One region of the Vibrio agarivorans genome, then DNA from elsewhere that is predicted to be linked to it. Evidence: riboswitches for the same ligand, from Rfam matches in the RefSeq annotation. Region 1 holds a riboswitch; each other region holds the start of a gene.
The links. Region 1 has a riboswitch for thiamine pyrophosphate ahead of thiC (phosphomethylpyrimidine synthase ThiC). Riboswitches for the same ligand answer to the same signal wherever they lie in the genome.

Region 2: linked by a shared signal. The riboswitch ahead of thiB (thiamine ABC transporter substrate binding subunit) and the one ahead of thiC (phosphomethylpyrimidine synthase ThiC) in region 1 are both predicted to bind thiamine pyrophosphate.
Region 3: linked by a shared signal. The riboswitch ahead of thiD (bifunctional hydroxymethylpyrimidine kinase/phosphomethylpyrimidine kinase) and the one ahead of thiC (phosphomethylpyrimidine synthase ThiC) in region 1 are both predicted to bind thiamine pyrophosphate.

The regions. Positions count from the first base shown of each region.
Region 1 is NZ_JAUFQF010000004.1:944,072-951,199, reverse strand. Features, by position in the region: gene QWZ05_RS12895 (HesA/MoeB/ThiF family protein) at 1-414, opposite strand, end outside; gene QWZ05_RS12890 (thiamine phosphate synthase) at 404-1,672, opposite strand; gene thiC (phosphomethylpyrimidine synthase ThiC) at 1,676-3,610, opposite strand; TPP riboswitch at 3,730-3,828, opposite strand; gene crcB (fluoride efflux transporter CrcB) at 3,903-4,286, opposite strand; gene QWZ05_RS12875 (Hsp20 family protein) at 4,475-4,909, opposite strand; gene gyrB (DNA topoisomerase (ATP-hydrolyzing) subunit B) at 5,304-7,128, opposite strand, start outside.
Region 2 is NZ_JAUFQF010000004.1:595,766-602,893, reverse strand. Features, by position in the region: gene ppa (inorganic diphosphatase) at 1-263, opposite strand, end outside; gene fbp (class 1 fructose-bisphosphatase) at 476-1,489, opposite strand; gene mpl (UDP-N-acetylmuramate:L-alanyl-gamma-D-glutamyl-meso-diaminopimelate ligase) at 1,792-3,147, shown strand; gene QWZ05_RS11195 (flavin prenyltransferase UbiX) at 3,168-3,803, shown strand; TPP riboswitch at 3,833-3,930, shown strand; gene thiB (thiamine ABC transporter substrate binding subunit) at 3,967-4,959, shown strand; gene thiP (thiamine/thiamine pyrophosphate ABC transporter permease ThiP) at 4,935-6,569, shown strand; gene thiQ (thiamine ABC transporter ATP-binding protein) at 6,553-7,128, shown strand, end outside.
Region 3 is NZ_JAUFQF010000004.1:2,903,221-2,910,348, reverse strand. Features, by position in the region: gene nirB (nitrite reductase large subunit NirB) at 1-854, opposite strand, end outside; gene cobA (uroporphyrinogen-III C-methyltransferase) at 911-1,711, opposite strand; partial or broken gene QWZ05_RS21835 (molybdopterin oxidoreductase family protein) at 2,117-4,610, shown strand; TPP riboswitch at 4,730-4,830, shown strand; gene thiD (bifunctional hydroxymethylpyrimidine kinase/phosphomethylpyrimidine kinase) at 4,920-5,753, shown strand; gene QWZ05_RS21825 (ABC transporter ATP-binding protein) at 5,743-6,507, shown strand; gene QWZ05_RS21820 (ABC transporter permease) at 6,500-7,128, shown strand, end outside.

The sequences.
Region 1 (7,128 bases):
TCGGTTAATCAGCTGCCTCGATTCGATGTTATCCGTGCAATCGAGTACCGTGTCCGCAAGCATGACTTCAAGGCTTAGCTGCGCTTCATCTAGGCGTTTGTTGATTGTGCGAATCTGACAACTGGCATTAAGCAAACGCAACTGATGAGCCATCGCATCAGCTTTACCGTGTCCGACTTGTTCTTCACGATAGACAACCTGACGCTGTAGATTGCTCGAATCTACAGCGTCATCATCAACAAGTACGACACGGCCGACACCAGCGGCGGCCAAATAGAGCGCAGCTGCTGAGCCTAAGCCCCCACAACCAACAATAAGTACATGGCTGCTTCGTAGCTTGTTCTGCCCTGCTTCTCCAATGTTTGGCAGCGCAATCTGACGTTGGTAACGGATAAACTCTTTATCAGACAGCATCGGTGAATACCTTGCGCTCATGCTTATCACCGTCACGATTTTCGGACTGCATTAGTGCATCAAACGCTTTTTTCACTTGCAGTGGCTCATCAGCAAGCGTGATTGCTCTGACAACCGCGAGGCTCGAAACACCACACTCCCAGACCTGTTGAGCATTGCTCAAGTCGATACCGCCGATCGCTACCGTTGGATAACCTAACTGGTCTTGCGCATAGGGTATCGAATCAATCAATTTCTGATAATGAGCCAAACGTACTAAGCCCTGTGGTTTGGAAGGCATCTGCTTGGTTGTCGTTGGAAAGATATGGCCTAACGCGATATAGCTAGGGTTAATCTGAACAATACGCAGCAGCTCATAATAACCATGCGTCGATAATCCTAGGCAAATACCCGCCTTAGCGAGTTGGCTAAGATTCGACTCTTCAATATCCTCTTGCCCAAGATGCACACCATACGCACCATGCTTAATCGCTAACTGCCAATAATCATTAATAAACACCTGAGCGTCGTATTGACGTCCAACTTCAATGCTTCGTTGGATCTGCTGCTCTAGATCCGGAGTGCTCGCATCTTTGATTCTTAACTGCGTTGTTTTGACTCCCATCTCCAATAGGCGCTCAATCCAGTCAGCGCTATCGACAACTGGATATAGCCCTATTGCTTCTTTATCCATAGCTGGAAACTGGGTTTGCTCAGCATTTGCCGCCCACCCAACACGAACACCTAACCTAGACTCTTCGAGAACGGGGGTTGGGAAATCACGAAAATCGTGCGCCCATGTTTCACGTGAAACATTCATCTGTGCACGCGCAAACGTAAGAGCATCTTCGAGCGGAAAATCTAAAGCCAGCAGTGTGACGACCCACGTGAAGTGATCGCTTGAGTCGCGGTTAGAGCGATCGGAGTAACGTATTACCCGAGTCTCACCTTGATGTTGCCAGACATCCATCAAGCTCCCTTCATCGATGACTGAGAGTAAGATACGATTTTCAGTACGCTCAAGTAGAGCAGCATCGGTTATGCAGAGCGTGGTTTGATAGGCAAATTCCAAGTCAACTTCACACCCACTGTCTTGTGGGTGCTGTAGGTTGTGCTTAAGGGTTAGCGTTTTTGTATCGGTTTGAATCTGGAAGCAAGGCGTTGGGCTTATGCCCAATTCAATGGCATCAATCGCAAAGCCGTGCTGCTTTGCGACCGATAAACACTGCTGTAGCGATTCCGTTAATTCAATCTGCTGACGCGGTACGAGCAGTTGCATTATTTAGTCCTCTAACGTTGCCGCTGGATGATAAAGTTCAGAGCCAGTCTCTAGAAATTCTTGGGATTTTTGACGCATACCTTCAAGCGGGTTATCGAGCATCTTTATCTCAATCGCTTGGTCAGCAGCGACTTGCTCTGTGTCTTTTGCGTATTCGCGTACCTCTTGAGAGATCTTCATTGAGCAGAACTTTGGCCCACACATCGAACAGAAGTGTGCCACCTTACCCGACTCTTGGGGTAACGTTTCGTCATGGAAACAGCGAGCCGTATCAGGGTCAAGAGACAGATTAAACTGATCTTCCCAACGGAACTCAAAGCGAGCTTTTGACAGCGCATTGTCACGTACCTGAGCGCCAGGGTGGCCTTTTGCGAGATCGGCGGCGTGAGCAGCGAGCTTATAAGTAATAAGGCCTGTCTTAACATCATCTTTATTCGGTAAGCCTAAGTGCTCTTTCGGTGTGACATAACACAGCATCGCGCAGCCATACCAACCAATCATGGCCGCACCAATCCCTGAGGTAATGTGGTCGTAGCCGGGAGCGATATCGGTAGTCAGCGGACCTAACGTGTAAAATGGCGCTTCATGACAGTGTTTAAGCTGTTCATCCATGTTCTCTTTGATCATATGCATTGGCACGTGACCTGGGCCTTCGATAATGACCTGAACGTCATACTCCCAAGCCACTTTAGTCAGTTCACCAAGGGTGCGTAGCTCAGCAAACTGCGCTTCATCATTAGCATCAGCAATCGAACCCGGACGCAACCCATCTCCCAACGACAACGCAACATCGTACTTGGCACAAATCTCACAGATCTCGCGGAACTGGGTATAAAGGAAGCTCTCTTGGTGGTGAGCCAGACACCATTTAGCAATGATAGAGCCACCGCGAGATACAATGCCCGTCACACGCTTTGCAGTCATAGGCACATAACGCAGTAGCAGGCCGGCATGAATGGTAAAGTAATCTACCCCCTGCTCTGCTTGCTCAATCAGCGTGTCACGCATCACTTCCCAATTAAGGTTCTCAGCAACACCATTTACTTTCTCGAGCGCTTGATACATAGGCACAGTACCAATCGGCACTGGGCTATTACGCAGTATCCATTCACGCGTTTCATGAATGTTTCGTCCCGTTGAAAGGTCCATTACTGTATCTCCCCCCCAACGTGTCGACCACACTAGCTTCTCAACTTCCTCTTCAATAGATGAAGAAACTGAAGAGTTTCCGATGTTGGCGTTCACTTTGACGAGGAAGTTGCGACCGATGATCATCGGCTCTGACTCTGGGTGGTTTATATTGGAAGGGATAATCGCGCGGCCTTCTGCAACTTCTTGGCGAACGAACTCAGGGGTAATGTCTTGTGGAAGGTTCGCACCAAAATGCTGACCAGGATGCTGCTGAGTCAGCACTTGATCGCGATATTTTGCGCGCCCCATGTTCTCACGAATCGCGATGTATTCCATTTCTGGCGTTACAATACCTTTGCGCGCATAGTGCAACTGCGTGACACGTTGTCCCGCTTTCGCGCGGCGAATACGCGGCAAATTGCCGTAGCGCAGTTCATCTAAAGTATCATCTTCTAGACGCTGCTTGGTGTACACAGAGCTCACATCATCGAGTAACTCTGTATCAAGACGCTCTTCGATCCACGTTTCGCGTAGCTTTGGTAAGCCACTATAGAGGTCGATAGTATGCTCAGGGTCGGTGTAAACACCAGAAGTATCATAGACGCGAATCGCCTCATTGGGCTCATAAATAGGCTGCTCTTTAGTGCCACCTACGAGAGTATCTGCAAGCGCTATTTCGCGCATTGGGACACGGATATCGGGGCGTGAGCCCTCAACATATACCTTGCTTGAATTTGGGTATGGTTGGACAGATAAGGTATCAATAAACTGTTTGGCTTCCAGTCTCGCTTGTTTGCGATTCGACATAGCATTTTTCCTTTATAACTATAATTGGGATAAAAATGCTTGGCGGATAGATGCGACAAGAGGCGTCGAAAGAGGTTGAGCGGTTCTTCCGAGCTTAATAAAGGTTCATATAGAATAGTTGAACGCTTTCTCTTGTTCCCTTCGCTGGTATTAACCAGATCAGGTTCAACGGATCCCGAATGAACGGTCTCAGCCTTAAGGCACTCCGACAAGTATCAGCTCACTATGTTGCTGTGAGTGGTTCGATTATAGAAAAATGTTGGCGACAAACCAATCGGATCACTCAATATTGTTAGCTCTTTATCAAAATTTGAAAGCCAATCCAGGCCGCTGAAATACTTAGAAATACATTGAGCAGCACATTAAGACCCATCTTAAAGAAAGCGCCTTGCTGCATCAGCAGCACATTGTCCATAGAAAAAGTAGAGAACGTAGTCAGTGCCCCTAAGAAGCCTAACCCAATAATTTGACGCCATGGCTCAGTAGCGAGAAGTTCATTCTCAAAGGCAGCGATCAGGCAGCCCATCGCAAACGAACCGATGACATTGACGGTCAATGTGCCATAAGGGAAACCACGACCAAAAAGCTGTACACACAACTCAGAAACTAAATATCTTGAACAAGCACCAAAAGCACCACCGAGCGCGATGAAGCCCAAAATGGAAAACTGACCCATTTCCCCTCTCCCTTTTTTGCAAAAACTGCCGAAAATTTATGCTGATAAGTATACGTGTATACCAGCAAACGACAACAAAATGAGAAAGTTACAGGCGTCACTTATTCCAAGCTAACAACGCTTTACTGGTCAGCATGCACAAAAAAAGGTGCCCAATGGACACCTTTCTTAAAATCGAGGTTTGATGATTAACCTTCTAGCAAGTTATTGCCGTTAATAGCAATCTTGCGAGGTTTCATCGCTTCAGGGATCTCGCGCTCTAGATCAACGTGCAACAAGCCGTTTTCCATCGTCGCACCAACCACCTTGACATAATCTGCTAGTTGGAACTTACGCTCAAAGTCGCGCTCTGCAATACCTTGATAAACGTAGTTCTTACCCTCATCTGCTTTACGCTCACCTTTTACGATCAACATATTTTCTTTCTGTGTCAGATCGATTTGGTCATCGGCGAAGCCTGCTACTGCCATAGTAATGCGGTAGTGGTTTTCATCTTTTTGCTCGATGTTGTATGGAGGGTAACCGCCTGAAGTATTTTTCGCTGAGTTTGCTTCCATCATATTGAATAGACGATCGAAGCCAATTGCGTTGCGGTAAAGTGGAGTGAAATCTACAGTTCTCATAATGCTATCCTTTTAGTAAGCAATAGTCTTAGCGTTAATACTGATGATCAAAACTGTGGCTGATCATTTTGCTCGCTAAGAGATCTCTCGGCACTCCTCTTGGTCTCACCTCGGACGACTCTGGGACATGCTTACGGATCAAGTTTAAATTGTTTGCCACTTCCCTATCCTCTCGTGAGCAATAGTTCGTTGGCACTTTAAAGAGGGAAAACTTCTAGTCTCTAGCAAGTTCGTCCACCTCTTCATAAACAGATATAGGGACGAGTCAAAACGCTTTCAAGAGAATAAATACAAATAATTTATAACTGCATGATTTTATGTAGATTAAAAACTAAAAAACACCGCCGTTTTTAAGGGCGGTGTTTTAACTTGAGTCGTGATTGAGAGCGAGAATCTAGACGTCTAGGTTCGCTACTTTCAATGCATTTTCTTCAATAAAGTTACGACGTGGCTCAACTTGGTCACCCATAAGAGTCGTGAACAGTTGGTCAGCACCCACCGCATCTTCAATCGTTACCTGCATCATACGACGCGTTTCTGGATCCATTGTCGTTTCCCAAAGCTGATCTGGGTTCATCTCACCTAGACCTTTGTAGCGCTGTAGGCTTAGACCACGACGAGACTCTTTAATTAGCCAGTTTAGGGCTTCAACGAAGCTGTTTACTGCTAGAGTACGCTCACCACGCTTGATGTAAGCACCCTCTTCGATCAAACCATTTAGCGCTTCAGAAAGCTCAGCCAGCTTGCTGTATTCTTTAGAGTTGATAAAGTCTACTGAAAGTACATGCTCATGAACAACGCCATGAGTACGAACGATGATCTTAGGTAGATTTAGACCAAGCTCTGCATGCTGCTCAACCTCAAAGCTGTACTGGCTTGCACCCACTTCTTTGGCGTTTAGCTGCTCAACTAATGTCTTAGTCCAAGCTTCAACTTCAGCGGTATCGTGACACTGCTCTGCTGTTAAACGCGGCGTGTAAACAAGCTCATGCACTAACGGTTGTGGGTAGCGACGGCTCATGCGCTCCACCAGCTTCATGCCTTTGTTGTATTGCTTAACCAAAGACTCAAGAGCTTCACCGGCTAATGCTGGTGCTTCAGCGTTCACGTGCAGAGATGCGTTATCTAGCGCAAGTGCAACCTGGTATTGGTTCATTGCATCTTCGTCTTTGATATACTGCTCTTGCTTACCTTTCTTCACTTTGTAAAGCGGCGGCTGAGCGATGTACACGTAGCCACGCTCAATAAGCTCTGGCATTTGACGGTAGAAGAAGGTCAATAGTAGCGTACGAATGTGCGAACCATCGACATCGGCATCGGTCATGATGATGATGTTGTGGTAGCGTAGCTTGTCTGGGTTGTACTCGTCACGACCGATACCACAGCCAAGAGCTGTAATTAGGGTTGCAACCTCTTGTGAAGAGAGCATCTTATCGAAACGCGCTTTCTCAACGTTTAGGATTTTACCTTTCAGAGGAAGAATCGCTTGATTCTTACGGTTACGGCCTTGTTTTGCGGAGCCGCCTGCCGAGTCACCCTCCACTATGTAGAGTTCAGACAGTGCAGGGTCTTTTTCCTGACAGTCAGCAAGTTTGCCTGGCAGACCAGCGAGGTCTAGTGCGCCTTTACGACGAGTCATCTCACGCGCTTTACGCGCTGCATCACGTGCACGCGCTGCATCGATAATCTTAGTACATACTGTTTTCGCTTCTGCAGGGTGCTCAATCAAGAACTCTGATAGCTTCTCACCCATTGCAGATTCAACCGCTGATTTCACCTCAGATGAAACTAGCTTGTCTTTGGTCTGGCTTGAGAATTTAGGATCAGGAACCTTAACTGAGATAACGGCAGTCAAACCTTCACGCGCATCATCACCTGATGTTGCTGTTTTTGCTTTCTTCGAGAAGCCTTCTTTGTCCATGAACGAGTTCAGGGTACGAGTTAGGGCCGCACGGAAACCAGCAAGGTGAGTACCACCATCACGCTGCGGAATGTTGTTAGTGAAACAGTAAATATTTTCTTGGTAGCCATCGTTCCACTGCATTGCCACTTCTACTGCAATGCCATCTTCACGCTCTGAGTTGAAGTGGAATACTTTCTCGATGATTGGCGTCTTGTTGGTGTTCAAGTGCTCTACGAACGCTTGGATACCACCCTCATACATGAAGTGGTCACCTTTATCTTCTTCGCGCTCGTCGCGTAGCTTAATCGATACGCCA
Region 2 (7,128 bases), 350 kb from region 1:
CAACGTATCACTGATCCTGGCATCAATGGATAGGGAGTGGGTACTAATACGTCAACCGGGTCTCCATCAAGCGACAGCGTGTGGTTCACATAGCCATAATTACATGGGTAGAACATGGGAGCAGACATGAATCTGTCGACAAATACCGCCCCGGAGTCTTTATCTACCTCATATTTTATTGGATCTGCGTTAGCGGGAATCTCGATGATCACGTAGATATCATCAGGAAGGGAGAGGCCAGCAGGCACGTGATTTAAGCTCATAGAAATATCCTTTTTGTGGTAGGAATCATTGTGATAGCGTGTGAATGCATACTCCTAGTTATAGAAGATATTTCGCTAGAGCGACAAACTGCTAGTGTAGAGATGTGTTTTTGAGGTGTTCAATAAAAGCAAAACAAAAGGGCACCTTGAATAAGGTGCCCTTGTTGCTATTAGTTCTGGGTTGTTGCTATTAGTACTGAGTGTTGTAGTACTTAGTCTTCAGGAAACTCACTAATGAACTCTTCGACTTTATCAACCATCGATTTTGAGCCACAGAAGAACGGAACGCGTTCATGCAGCTCTTTTGGATCGATATCCATAATACGCTGTTGACCATCAGAAGCTGTGCCGCCAGCTTGCTCAACAAGGAACGCCATCGGATTACACTCGTAAAGCAGACGCAGCTTACCATTTGGATGGCTTTGTGTACTTGGGTACATGTAAATACCACCGTGTAAAAGGTTGCGGTGGAAGTCTGATACCAATGAGCCGATGTAGCGTGACGTGTAAGGACGGCCATCTTCAGGCACATTCTCTTGGCAGTACTTAATGTACTTCTTAACCCCTTTCGGGAAGCGAATGTAGTTGCCTTCGTTGATCGAGTAGATTTTACCCTCGGTAGGGATCATCATGTTTTCGTGAGAAAGACAGAATGTGCCAAGAGAAGGATCGTAAGTAAAGCCGTTAACACCAGCACCAGTGGTGTACACTAGCATCGTTGACGAGCCGTAGATAACGTAACCCGCAGCCACTTGCTTATGGCCTGGTTGCAGGAAGTCTTCCATAGTTGGTGGTGTACCTACAGGAGATACGCGATGGTAAATTGAGAAGATCGTCCCCACAGATACGTTAACGTCAATGTTTGATGACCCATCTAGTGGATCCATCAAAACCACGTATTTCGCATGTTGGTTTTTATCACGATCAAAGCTTACCGCTTCATCTTCTTCTTCACTGGCGACACCACAAACTTGGTCACGAGCTTCCAGTGCTGCCTTGAACTTTTCATTTGCGTATAGGTCGAGCTTTTGTTGAGCTTCGCCTTGAACGTTTTCTGTGCCTACTGCACCAGTGATATCAACTAAGCCTGCTTTATTGATTTCACGGTTAACGATCTTTGCAGCAAGACGAATAGACGCGAGTAGAGACGATAGGTCGCCGCTGGCATGGGGAAAATCTGCCTGTTTCTCGACAACGAATTCGCCTAAAGTGCGTAATCCTGACATGTTAGGTCCTTAACTCTTAATTTTTAGGGGGAGATGGAGGAGCCGTGTCGCCTCTTGATGGGGAATCAAGCTCACCTTTAATCTTAGAGTTTAAAATTTATTACGAGAATTGAATAAAATACCAAAACTGGCTATTTGTATGATTATTTGGTGTGTTTGTTCGTTTTTTGTGCGCTTGAACGTTTGCGCTGAGCAAATAGAGGCGGGATCTCAATCTTTTGCGCCATAAACGCGTATCATGCTCATCCTGTAGCAAGCTGATATAATTGCTGTAATTAGATTAATCGACAGGGATGGCGACTATGCACATTCACATCTTAGGTATTTGCGGTACGTTTATGGGTGGTGCGGCTATGTTAGCTCGCCAACTTGGCCATAAAGTGACGGGCTCTGATGCCAATGTTTACCCTCCAATGAGTACGATGCTTGAAGAGCATGGTATCGAAATCATTCAAGGTTATGACCCTGCTCAACTTGAGCCAGCCCCAGACCTTGTCGTGATTGGCAATGCGATGAGTCGCGGCAATCCCTGTGTTGAATATGTTCTAAACCGTAACTTTCGTTACACCTCTGGTCCTCAGTGGCTACAAGAGTTTCTCTTGCATGACCGCTGGGTACTTGCAGTATCTGGCACGCATGGCAAAACGACAACGTCAAGCATGCTGGCTTGGATTCTAGAGGAGTGCGGTTATCAACCCGGATTCCTCGTGGGAGGTGTGTTAGGGAACTTTGGCATTTCGGCTCGCTTGGGTGAGAGCATGTTCTTTGTGGTTGAAGCGGACGAGTATGATAGCGCCTTCTTTGATAAGCGCTCTAAGTTTGTTCATTACCATCCTCGCACTTTGATCATGAATAACCTTGAGTTTGATCATGCTGATATCTTTGATGATTTAGAAGCGATCAAGCGTCAGTTTCATCATTTGGTACGCACAGTACCGGGCAATGGTCGGATTCTGTCACCAAAGAGTGACAGTGCGATTGCCGATGTGCTTGACCGAGGCTGTTGGAGCGAAACGGAATTTTCCGGCCAGCAAGGGGACTGGAGCGCCAAAAAATTGCGTAAAGATGGCAGCCAGTTTGAGGTGAGTTATCAAGAGCAGGTTGTTGGTCAGGTTGATTGGGATCTAGTGGGCGATCACAATGTCGATAATGCCCTCATGGCCATTGCCGCTGCACGTCACGTCGGTGTCTCTCCACAGCATGCGTGCGAAGCGTTAGCGAAGTTTATCAATACGAAACGTAGGCTTGAGCTCAAAGGAGAGTTCAACGGTATTACGGTCTATGATGATTTTGCTCATCACCCAACGGCCATTGAACTGACATTGGGTGGCCTGCGTAACAAGGTGGGCAAAGATAAGATCATTGCGGTCTTAGAGCCTCGCTCCGCGACGATGAAACGCGGAGTACACAAAGAAACCTTGGCGGCGTCATTGTCTGCGGCAGACAGCGTGTTTATTTATCAGCCTGATTCGATAGATTGGTGTGTGAGTGATGTTGCGCAGCAGTGTGCTCAACAGAGCGATACTGACGATAACATCGACCGCCTTGTTGAGAAGATCGTCGCCAGCGCAAAGCCTGGAGACCATATTCTGGTGATGAGTAATGGAGGGTTTGAAGGTATTCACGACAAACTCCTGCGAGCTCTCTCCACCAAATAAACCATAAAGAGAAATAGCGCGTGACCACACAAACTGTAGCGAACAACAAGGCAATCACACTGGCGTTTACTGGAGCGTCAGGCGCACCTTATGGGTTGCGCCTGCTGGAGTGCTTGCTTGCCGCGGACTATCAAGTCTATCTTCTCATTTCGTCTGCTGCGCGTGTGGTATTAGCCACAGAGCATGGCCTAAAGCTACCCAGTGGGCCAGACGCTGCACATCAAGCCTTGGTAGAGCATTTGGGCTGTGAGGCAGACAAGTTAGTCGTATGCGGTAAAGAGGATTGGTTTTCTCCAGTGGCATCTGGCTCTGCAGCACCAAAGCAGATGGTGGTGTGTCCTTGCTCTGCCGGCAGTGTGGCTGCAATTGCCCATGGGATGTCGGACAACTTGATTGAGCGTGCAGCGGATGTCGTGCTTAAAGAGCGAGGACAACTGCTGTTGGTAGTGAGAGAGACGCCATTTTCGACCTTACACCTAGAAAATATGCACAAGCTTTCTCAAATGGGTGTCACCATCATGCCCGCAGCGCCGGGGTTTTATCATCAACCGAAAACCATCGAAGATCTGATTGACTTTATGGTGGCGCGTATTTTAGATCACCTAGGTGTAGAGCAGGGGTTAGTGCCTCGATGGGGTTACGATCAACGCAGCTAGCGTTTACCTTTAATTAACATTACAATTTGTGCCACTCAACGGGGTGCTGGCGTGAGGTCAGCTGAGAAAATACCCGTAGCGACCTGAACCAGATAATGCTGGCGTAGGCATTGAGAGACCTTGTTTAGGTCGCCCTGCCCAGCGATGACAAGGAATGTACACGATGACATCGTCTTCTTACTTAATCAGCGCTTTCGCGCTCATCTCAAGCTCTGCATTTGCAGCAAGCAACACACTGACAGTTTACACCTACGACTCTTTTGCTTCTGACTGGGGTCCTGGGCCGGCGGTCAAGCAGGCGTTTGAGTCTCAATGTGATTGTGAGTTGAATTTTATCGCCCTTGATGATGGCGTTTCTATTCTCAATCGCCTGCGCTTAGAGGGCAGCAACAGCAAAGCGGATATCATTCTTGGGTTGGACAATAACCTAATGACAGAAGCGCGTGAAACGGGGCTATTGGATACTCATAAGGTCAATACCTCGGCGATTACCCTGCCTGGTGGTTGGGAAGATGACACTTTTATCCCGTTTGATTACGGTTATTTTGCGTTTGTTTACAACAAAGAGAAGTTAGAAAACCCACCCCAAAGCCTTAAAGAGCTGGTGGAAGAGCGTGACGATATTAAGGTGATATACCAAGACCCAAGAACATCGACACCTGGGCAAGGGCTGCTGTTGTGGATGAAGTCTGTCTATGGCGACAAAGCCACTGAGGCTTGGCAGCAACTCGCAACGAAGACGGTGACTGTGACCAAAGGTTGGTCTGAAGCGTATTCGATGTTTTTAGAGGGTGAGTCGGATATGGTGCTCTCATACACCACATCGCCAGCGTATCACTTGATTGCGGAAGAAGATGAGCGATTTGCTGCGGCTGATTTTGCTGAAGGCCATTACACTCAGGTTGAGGTAGTTGCCAAAGTGAAGGGGACCGACAAGCAAGCTCTGGCGGATCAGTTTATGCAATTTGTCCTCTCTGAAGATTTTCAGGCGGCGATGCCTACGGGTAACTGGATGTATCCAGTGACCAACGTTGCCTTACCTCAGGGCTTTGCGACATTAACTCAACCTGAGAATGCGCTGAGTTTTTCCGCTGACGAAGTCGCACAAAAACGCCGAGGCTGGATCCGTGAATGGCAGCATGCGCTGACCTTCTAAGGCCAGTTGTGAATCACGTACCTAAAATAGGTTTATGGGTCGCGATAGCTATCGCGGCCTTTGTTATTTCAGCGCTGGCTGCTCTTGTGTCGTTTGCTCCGTCCTTAGAGATCGCACAGATCTGGAATGAACCCTACTATCGACACGTCACTAAGTTTAGTTTCTATCAAGCGAGCTTATCGACTTTACTCAGTGTTGGGCTCGCGATTCCGCTCGCTCACGCCCTCTCTCGCCGTCAATTCCCAGGCCGAGATCTATTGATCAAGATATTTGCTACAACGTTAGTATTGCCTGTGTTGGTCGGGGTTTTTGGCTTGCTGGCGATATACGGTAATCGAGGTTGGCTAGCGAAGGGGCTTGAGCTGTTTGACTTATCACTGCCTTTTTCCATCTATGGCCTAAACGGAATCTTACTGGCGCATGTGTTTTTTAATCTGCCGTATGCAGCGAGGTTGCTGCTGCAATCTCTCGAAAGCATACCTCAAGAGCAGCACCGACTGTGTGCACATCTTGGGATGGGGCATTGGTACAAATTTAAATGGATTGAATGGCCGAGGCTTCGTCAACAACTGCCGCATGTATATGGGTTGGTATTTATGCTCTGCTTTACTAGCTTTGCTACCGTTATGGCGTTGGGTGGAGGGCCAAAATCCACCACAATAGAACTCGCGATCTACCAGGCAATAAAATTTGATTTTGACTTGCAGACAGGTGCATTGCTTGCCCTATGGCAAATGCTGCTTTGTGGCTTATTAGCTATCGGGATCCAAAAGCTCTCAAAGCCAATGGCAGTCGAGTCTGGCAGTAAGGCAAGAGACAATTTTGTTGGTAAGGATCATTGGTGGTCAAAAGCATGGGACAGCTTTTGGATCATTGGTGGTGTATTGCTAGTGATCCCTCCGTTGGTGATGGTCTTTGTGAGTGGCTTGAATACGCAACTTTGGTCCGTTGTTAGTGATTGGCGTTTTTGGCAAGCGTTGGCGACGTCGCTTCAAGTTGCCGTGATGGCAGCCATGATGGCCTTACTGCTGGGCTTTTGTATATTGTTGACCAGTCGAGGCTGGCGTATGCAGATGAAAAATAGTCGAGCAAGCTTACTTGAACTGGTAGGCACGATTATTTTAGTCACTCCAGGGTTGGTGATAAGTACCGGGATATTTCTGCTGCTGCGCAGCGTTACGGATGTTTACAGCTTAGCATTTTGGGTCGTGGTTTGTGTTAACGCATTGATGGCTCTGCCCTATGTTATCAAGTCACTCGCGCAGCCAATGTTACATGTCGGTCAGCAGTACCAACTGCTGTGTGTTAGCTTGGGGATGACAGGCTGGTCGCGGATACACATCGTTGAGTGGCGTGCATTGAAGCGCCCGATCACCCATGCTTTTGCGATTAGTTTTATGCTCTCTATGGGTGATTTGAGTGCGATAGCCTTGTTTGGCAGTCAAGATTTTAGAACCTTGCCGCTCTATCTATTCCAACTGCTAGGGAGCTATCAGATGGAAGCTGCTGCAGTGGTATCTCTCGCGCTATTACTGCTCAGTGTCGGGAGTTTTACCGTGTTAGAAAAGCTGTTTGTTACCTCGAGGAGTAAGCATGCTAAGCATCACTAATGTGCTGTATGAATATCACCAACAACCTTTTCACTTTGATTTACAGGTCGATCAAGGTGCGATTGTGGCATTAATGGGGCCAAGTGGTGCTGGTAAGTCGACTTTGTTGGCATTGGTCGCAGGGTTTATTGAGCCGGCTCAAGGTGAGATTTCTGTATTAGCGCAGCGTATTGATCACACGCCTCCACATCGCCGCCCATTGGCGATGTTATTCCAAGACTATAACTTGTTTGCTCATCTCAGTGTACGGGACAACATCAGTCTGGGGCTTAACCCTAGTCTCAAGTTAACACAGCAGCAGAAACAACAGGTTGAACTTGCGGCGAACCAGGTTGGAATAGGGGAATATTTAGAACGGTTACCTGAGCAGCTCTCAGGTGGGCAAAAGCAGCGTGTAGCGCTGGCTCGGTGCTTTGTTCAGCCTCACCCTATTTGGTTGCTAGATGAACCGTTTTCAGCTCTCGATCCTGTGCTTCGTGAAGAGATGTTGCTGCTGGTGGCATCTTTGGCAGAAGAACGTGGCACGACGGTTTTAATGGTGACACATCACTTGAGTGAC
Region 3 (7,128 bases), 2.0 Mb from region 1:
TTATCCCATAACGCACATTCACCAATCGCATACACATCGTCTATATTGGTTTGGCAGAAGTTATTGATTGCGATACCGCCACGCTCACCTAACTGGATTTGGGTCTCTTTAGCGAGCTCATCTTGTGGTCGAATACCGGCTGAGAAAACGATCATATCGGTTTCAACGTGGGTGCCATCGGCAAAGTTCATGCGATAACGTGATGTTTCGCCTGCAACGATTTCAGTGGTGGCTTTTTCGGTATGTACAGTCACACCAAGGCTTTCAATTTTACGACGTAGTAGGGCACCGCCCCCCTCATCCAATTGCACCGCCATGAGGCGTGGCGCAAACTCAACGACATGGGTTTCTAAACCAAGGTTTTTAATGGCGTTGGCCGCTTCTAGGCCGAGTAGGCCGCCACCGACGACAACGCCCGACTTGCTCTGTTTGCTAGATAGTTCAATGGCATCGAGGTCTTCAATTGTACGATAGACATGACAATGAGCTTGATCATTGCCTGGGATTGGCGGAACAAAGGGATATGAACCGGTAGCAAGTACTAACTTATCGTACGGCTCCACACGACCCGATGCGGTGATCACCTGTTTATTCTCGGTATCAAGCCCAGTCACCTTTTCATTCACCACATAATGAATACCATTTTCTTGATAGTAGAGCTCATCTGTTAGTGACAGATCTTCTACCGTCTTTCCAGTGAAATAAGAGGTCAGTTGTACTCGGTCATAGGCGAGTCTTGGTTCTTCAGAAAAAGTAATAATATCCAGGTCATCTCGATCAGCGGCGATCAATGAGTCGATAAACTTATGGCCAACCATGCCATTACCGACAACCACAATTCTTTGTTTTGTCATGAGTTCATTCCTTTGCTCTTAAACTTTACTTATTCGTGTGAAATTGAAACTGTTAATTATGCTGACAGCTTGATCGGCTGTGCGTTGTTATCTGTTTGTTGAAGCTGTTGTAACCAGCTCATTTGCTGCGAGACACTGACCACTCGTCCAATGACTATCAGTGCAGGCGATTGAATGGCATGCTGCTCTTTTAATTGGGTCAGAGTTTCAAGTGTGCCAGTCACAATACGCTGATCAGGTGTACAACCTTTTTCTATGAGTGCGACCGGCGTGCTTGGGCACATACCACACGCAGAGAGTTTGTCACTTAGCCATTGAGTTTTTGAAAGCCCCATATACACCACTAATGTCTGATTGAGTGTCGCGAGTGCATCCCAGTTGAGGCTTAAGTCTTTATCTGCATGGGCAGTAATAAAAGTACAGCCTTGGGCGAGGCCACGATGTGTGAGTGGAATATTGGCATACGTAGTGCAACCAGAAGCGGCGGTAATGCCAGGAACAACATTCACCTTGATACCGTGTTTAGCCAGAAACAGCATCTCCTCTCCACCTCGGCCAAAAACAAAGCTGTCACCCCCTTTAACACGGCAAACTCGCAAGCCCTGTTGAGCGCAATTGAGCAACGTGTGGTTGATCTCATCTTGTGTTGAGCTGTGATGATTCTTGGCTTTACCAACATAAATTTGTTGCGCGCTTTGGGGAAATAGTTGACGTATTTCACGGCTGACTAAGTTGTCAAAGATGATGCACTCGGCGTTTTCTATCGCCTTCATGGCCTTAATCGTTAGGAGATCAGGATCGCCTGGCCCCGCACCAACGAGGGTAATATGACCGGATTGATATAGAGTATTTGTCATGTTGCTTCCTGCCCAGCACCTATCGTGTCATTGGTTATTGCTTGAATGATTAGAGGCAAATTAAATGCCAGATGTAAAATTACTGTTGTTACTTTGTTGCAAAGTTCTTTTTGAACAATGGTTTGGGTGGTTTTTGTGTCATGAAGGTAAGCATGTTTATCAGGGTGTTTAAGGCTAAATTTGCTATAAATTGGGCTTTTGTGGTGCAAAACTGTTCAAGCTGGTGCAAGTAAGTTGTTTGCTGGTTATAAAATTACAATATTCAATATAATACTTTAGGGGTAGTTTTGTTTTATCTTATTGTTTTGTAGGGATAAATATTCAAATAGTTATATTTTTTTACGGTTGGATTGAATATTGCTTTGTGATTGGTAATCAACGGAATGAATAACTAGGGTGATAGTAGTGACTCAACAGAACGATGGTTGGATAAAAACGACATGTGCGTATTGCGGTGTGGGTTGCGGAGTAGAGGCTCGCCCAACAATCTCGGGAGAGCTTGAAGTTCGTGGAGACAAAAGCCACCCCTCTAATTATGGCAAACTTTGTACAAAAGGGATCGCGCTCGGCGAGACAGTGATTCAAGACGGAAGGTTACTGACGCCAACATTGAATACGCCTCACGGTGAGCAAAGTTTAGACTGGTCGGATGCGACTTCATTGGTAGCGGAGAAATTTGCCCAAACCATAAAACAACATGGTGCAGACTCGGTGGCCTTCTATGTCTCTGGACAGCTGCTCACAGAGGACTACTATGTCGCCAATAAATTGATCAAAGGGTTTATGGGCACAGCGAATATTGATAGTAACTCTCGTCTTTGTATGGCTTCTTCGGTGGTGGGCCACAAAAGAGCCTTTGGAGCGGATACGGTTCCGGTCTGTTATGAGGATTTAGAGCAAGCGGAGCTGGTGGTATTGGTGGGTTCAAATCTAGCGTGGTGCCATCCAGTTCTATTTCAACGTCTACGCATGGCAAAGCAGGCTAATCCTCAATTGAAGGTCGTGGTGATCGACCCTCGCGAGACTGACTCTGACGAGATCTCTGATCTGCATCTATCAATTGACTCAGGAGCCGATGTTGCCTTGTTTAATGGGCTGCTAAATTACCTTCATCGCCATAATCATGTTGATCAAACCTTTATCAAAAAGCATACCCAACAGTTTGAACAAGCGCTGGAATCAGCACAACAAGAGCAGCGTATTGAGCGTCAAACGGGGCTAAGTGGCGAGCAACTTGCTGCTTTCTACCAGCTATTTGCACAGACAAACAAAGTGGTGACGGTCTACTCGCAAGGTGTCAATCAATCAACCAGCGGTGCAGATAAGGTCAACAGTATCCTCAATTGCCACCTTGCAACCGGAAAAATCGGTAAGCCGGGTTGTGGTCCATTTTCTGTTACCGGACAGCCCAATGCGATGGGGGGGGCGCGAAGTGGGGGCGCTGGCCAATATGCTCTGTGCACACATGGAACTTGATAACCCAGAGCATCATCAGTTGGTGAGCGAGTTCTGGCAAGCCCCTTTATTAGCCAATCGCCCAGGTCTAAAGGCAGTGGATATGTTTGATGCCATGGCGGATGGTAAAATCAAAGCCGTGTGGATAATGGCAACCAATCCTGCGGTGAGTTTACCGAACTCAGAAAAGGTCAAGCAAGCGTTAGCAAACTGCCCATTTGTCGTGGTGTCAGATTGCATCAAGCAGACAGAAACCACGGCACTGGCAGATTTGTTATTACCTGTGCAGGGCTGGAGCGAAAAGTCAGGTACAGTGACCAACTCTGAACGCCGAGTGTCGCGACAAAGACGTGTAATGCCAAGCCCCGGAGACGCAAGGCCTGATTGGTGGGTTATCTCTCAGGTCGCACAAAAAATGGGATTTGGTGAAGCCTTTGATTATCTGCACGAAGGGGAAATTTTCAAAGAGTACGCGACACTGACAGGGTTAGGGAACATGAACGGAGAGCGAGATTTCTCTCTGATTGGCTTGAGTCAGTTAGATGATCAAGGGTATAGCGTGTTAGAGCCACAGCAATGGCCTGTGCTCAAGCACCAAACGGAGGTCGTCAATCAACGCTTTTTCACCCATGGTCAGTTTTACACCGCTGATGCTAAGGCGCGCTTTGTCCCTGTTAGTCATAAGCCACCACAGAGCACGGTCAATAGTGAGTATCCACTATTGTTGAATAGTGGCCGTACTCGCGATCACTGGCATACCATGACTCGCACAGGCTTGGCTGCGCAATTAGGCGATCACACCCCAGAGCCTTATGTACTCGTTCATCCTGATACTGCGGCGAAGTATGGTTTAAAGGATCAGTCTATTGCGCGCCTACACAACCGTTTCGGCGAGTGCTTAGCGAAAGTCACGTATTCACCACAGCAGCAATTGGCAGAGCTATTTGTGCCGATTCATTGGAATGGTCAAACCGCCAACAATAGCAAACCGTGTAATCTTATTGCGCCATACACCGATAGTCTATCGGGCCAACCTGAATTTAAGCATACTCCGGTTGTTATTGAGCCTTGCTTGTATCAAAGTCAGGGGCTATTTCTGACTCGTCAGCCTATCGAACTCGAGGGAATAGAGTATTGGGCAAGACAAAAAATAGCCGATGGTTATGCTTATCACATTGAATCAAACCGTTCCCTCAAAGACCTACAGACTTGCCTTTCTTCGTTGATCAAAGACCAAAGCCGCCATATGCAATATCAAGATGGTAATCAAAATATGGTTAGTCGTTTTATCAGTGACCAGGCACAGGCCATGAGTGAGATGATCGTGGTTAAAGGTGCGTTCGGTGAGGGCGAGAAAGCCGCTTATATTGCGTCATTTAATGAGCCACTCGACACCATTAAGGCACAGTCTTGGTTCCCAGCAGCACAAGAAATCATGGTTTAATGAAAAGTTTCTCGGGGACTGGAGCTTAACAGGAAGTGGAATAAGCTCACTGAGTTCTCAAAGACAATCAATAAGCGTTAAAAACAGGTGCATCGCACGATATTTCACTGCTATCATAACGCCAATAGTCGGGGGGCCAGTTTATGGCTGAGATCGAATTTCGAGACCCGTTGAACCTGATTCAGTTAGCACTGACGTAGGGAACTATCGCGCTTTAGCAAGGCTGTCAAACAGTGGCAGTCAACTTGATGAGGGCTATGTTAGCCTCAACTAAAGCCCGTTCCTCTGCGTCACGCATTAGGAGCGATCATGACGCACGTAAACACTTCTCAAACTCCCATTGTACTTACCATTGCAGGGTCGGATAGCGGCGGTGGTGCAGGCATTCAAGCCGATATCAAAGCCATCTCTGCCACAGGTAGTTATGCTTGTTCGGTGATCACAGCAATTACCTCGCAAAACACCCAGGGCGTTTCTGCTATTTTGCCCATCCCATTGGAGCATGTTGAAAGCCAACTTGATGCGGTATTCACGGACTTAAACATCGTTGCGGTAAAAGTGGGTATGTTGGCCGATAGCAATATTATCAAGGTCGTGGCCAACAAAATTAGACAGTATCAACCTCGCTTTTTAGTGGTTGACCCTGTGATGGTCGCGACAAGCGGCGACTTATTGCTTGAGCAATCCGCCATCAGCACCTTGAAACAAGAGCTACTTCCTCTTGCTGATATCATTACACCTAACCTTCCTGAAGGCGCAGCTTTAATCGGTACATCGGTTCCGCAAACCCAAGCAGAGATGGGGGCGATGAAAGCGCAGCTTCGTTCGCTTAGCGCTAAGGCTGTTCTGCTGAAAGGTGGTCATTTAGAGAAAGATGAAAACAGTAACGATCTGTTGATCACTCAAGAGAGTGACGAGCTGATCAGCGCAAAACGTTTCCCTACCCGTAACACGCATGGCACAGGTTGCACACTGTCGTCTGCCATTGCTTCTTATCTTGCGCAGGGTAATGACTTAACAGCGGCGGTCAAACTAGGAAAAAGTTATATCTCGCAAGCCATCGTACATGCTGATGAGTTAAATGTCGGTCAAGGTCATGGCCCAGTGAATCATTTCTATCAAGGTCATGCGGATGTCCGCTAATGCTATAGGTGTCGGTCTCGAGAGATTGCGCCTGCAGTACCTTGATGCTGATGCCGCCACGTTAGAGCAGTTGACGCTGAATATTACCGCCGGCCAATGGACGGTGCTGCTAGGGCGTAGTGGTTGCGGAAAAACAACACTCCTTCGTTATCTGGCGGGCTTGTTATCGGACAAGGTCGCAGTGTCAGGTAAGCTGCAAGTGAGTGATGGGCATGGCCTTGAGCATCGTATCGCTTATATGGCTCAACAAGATCTGCTGATGCCTTGGTTAAGCGTGCTCGACAATGTATGCCTAAGCCAACGTTTTTCTGATCGCCATAAGGAGGTAACAGTCACTCAAAGTCGTGAGGCTGCGATACAATTGCTGGAAAAAGTGGGCTTGGCGCAATATTCACAAGCGATGCCAAGTCAGTTATCAGGAGGGATGCGCCAGCGTGTCGCTCTTGCTAGAACATTGATGCAAGATAAGCCACTAGTGTTGATGGATGAGCCCTTTTCCGCTTTAGATGCCGTCACTCGCTACAAACTACAAAACTTATCTGCTCAACTATTGCAAGGCAAAACAGTCGTGCTGATAACCCATGATCCACAAGAGGCTGTGAGATTGGCGAATGAGCTGTATGTGTTGCAAGGCAGTCCCGCTAGCGCGCTAAAATTAGCGGTTCCTGCGACGCAAACGCCACGTCAATTGGATACTGAGTGTGCCCAAATACAGCAGTCTATTTTGGATCAGTTGGAGCGAGATTATGACTGACACCACACAGTACAACCAACTGGTTTCTCAAACAGCAGTGCGAGAACGTCTTGACCACCCGGTTATTCGATTATGTATCACCACCTTGATCATCTTAGCGATTTGGCAAGCTGTGGTTGTGGTGTTTGAGCTGCCAAGCTTTATATTGCCCGCTCCGCTTGATGTTATGGATAGGCTCATTGCTCGCTATGATGTGCTTTTGGGGCACTCGTGGGTGACGGCACAGGAGATTTTATTGGGGCTGATGCTGGGTTTGAGCATGGGGCTACTGTTCGCGTTACAAATGTTGATGTTTGAGCCGCTAAAGCGTTGGTTGTTGCCGATTTTGATCGCGAGCCAGGCCATTCCTGTGTTTGCTATTGCGCCGATATTAATGCTGTGGCTCGGCTATGGTATTGCCTCAAAAGTCGTTATGGCTGCCATCATTATCTTCTTCCCAGTCACGACGTGCTGCTATGACGGTTTACGAAATACCCCACGAGGCTACCTCGATCTAGCTCAAACCATGGGCGCGACTAAGTGGCAATGTTTACGTCATATCCAACTACGCGCCGCACTGCCTACATTAGCATCCGGTATTCGTGTTGCGGTTGTTGTCGCACCCATTGGTGCCGTAGTAGG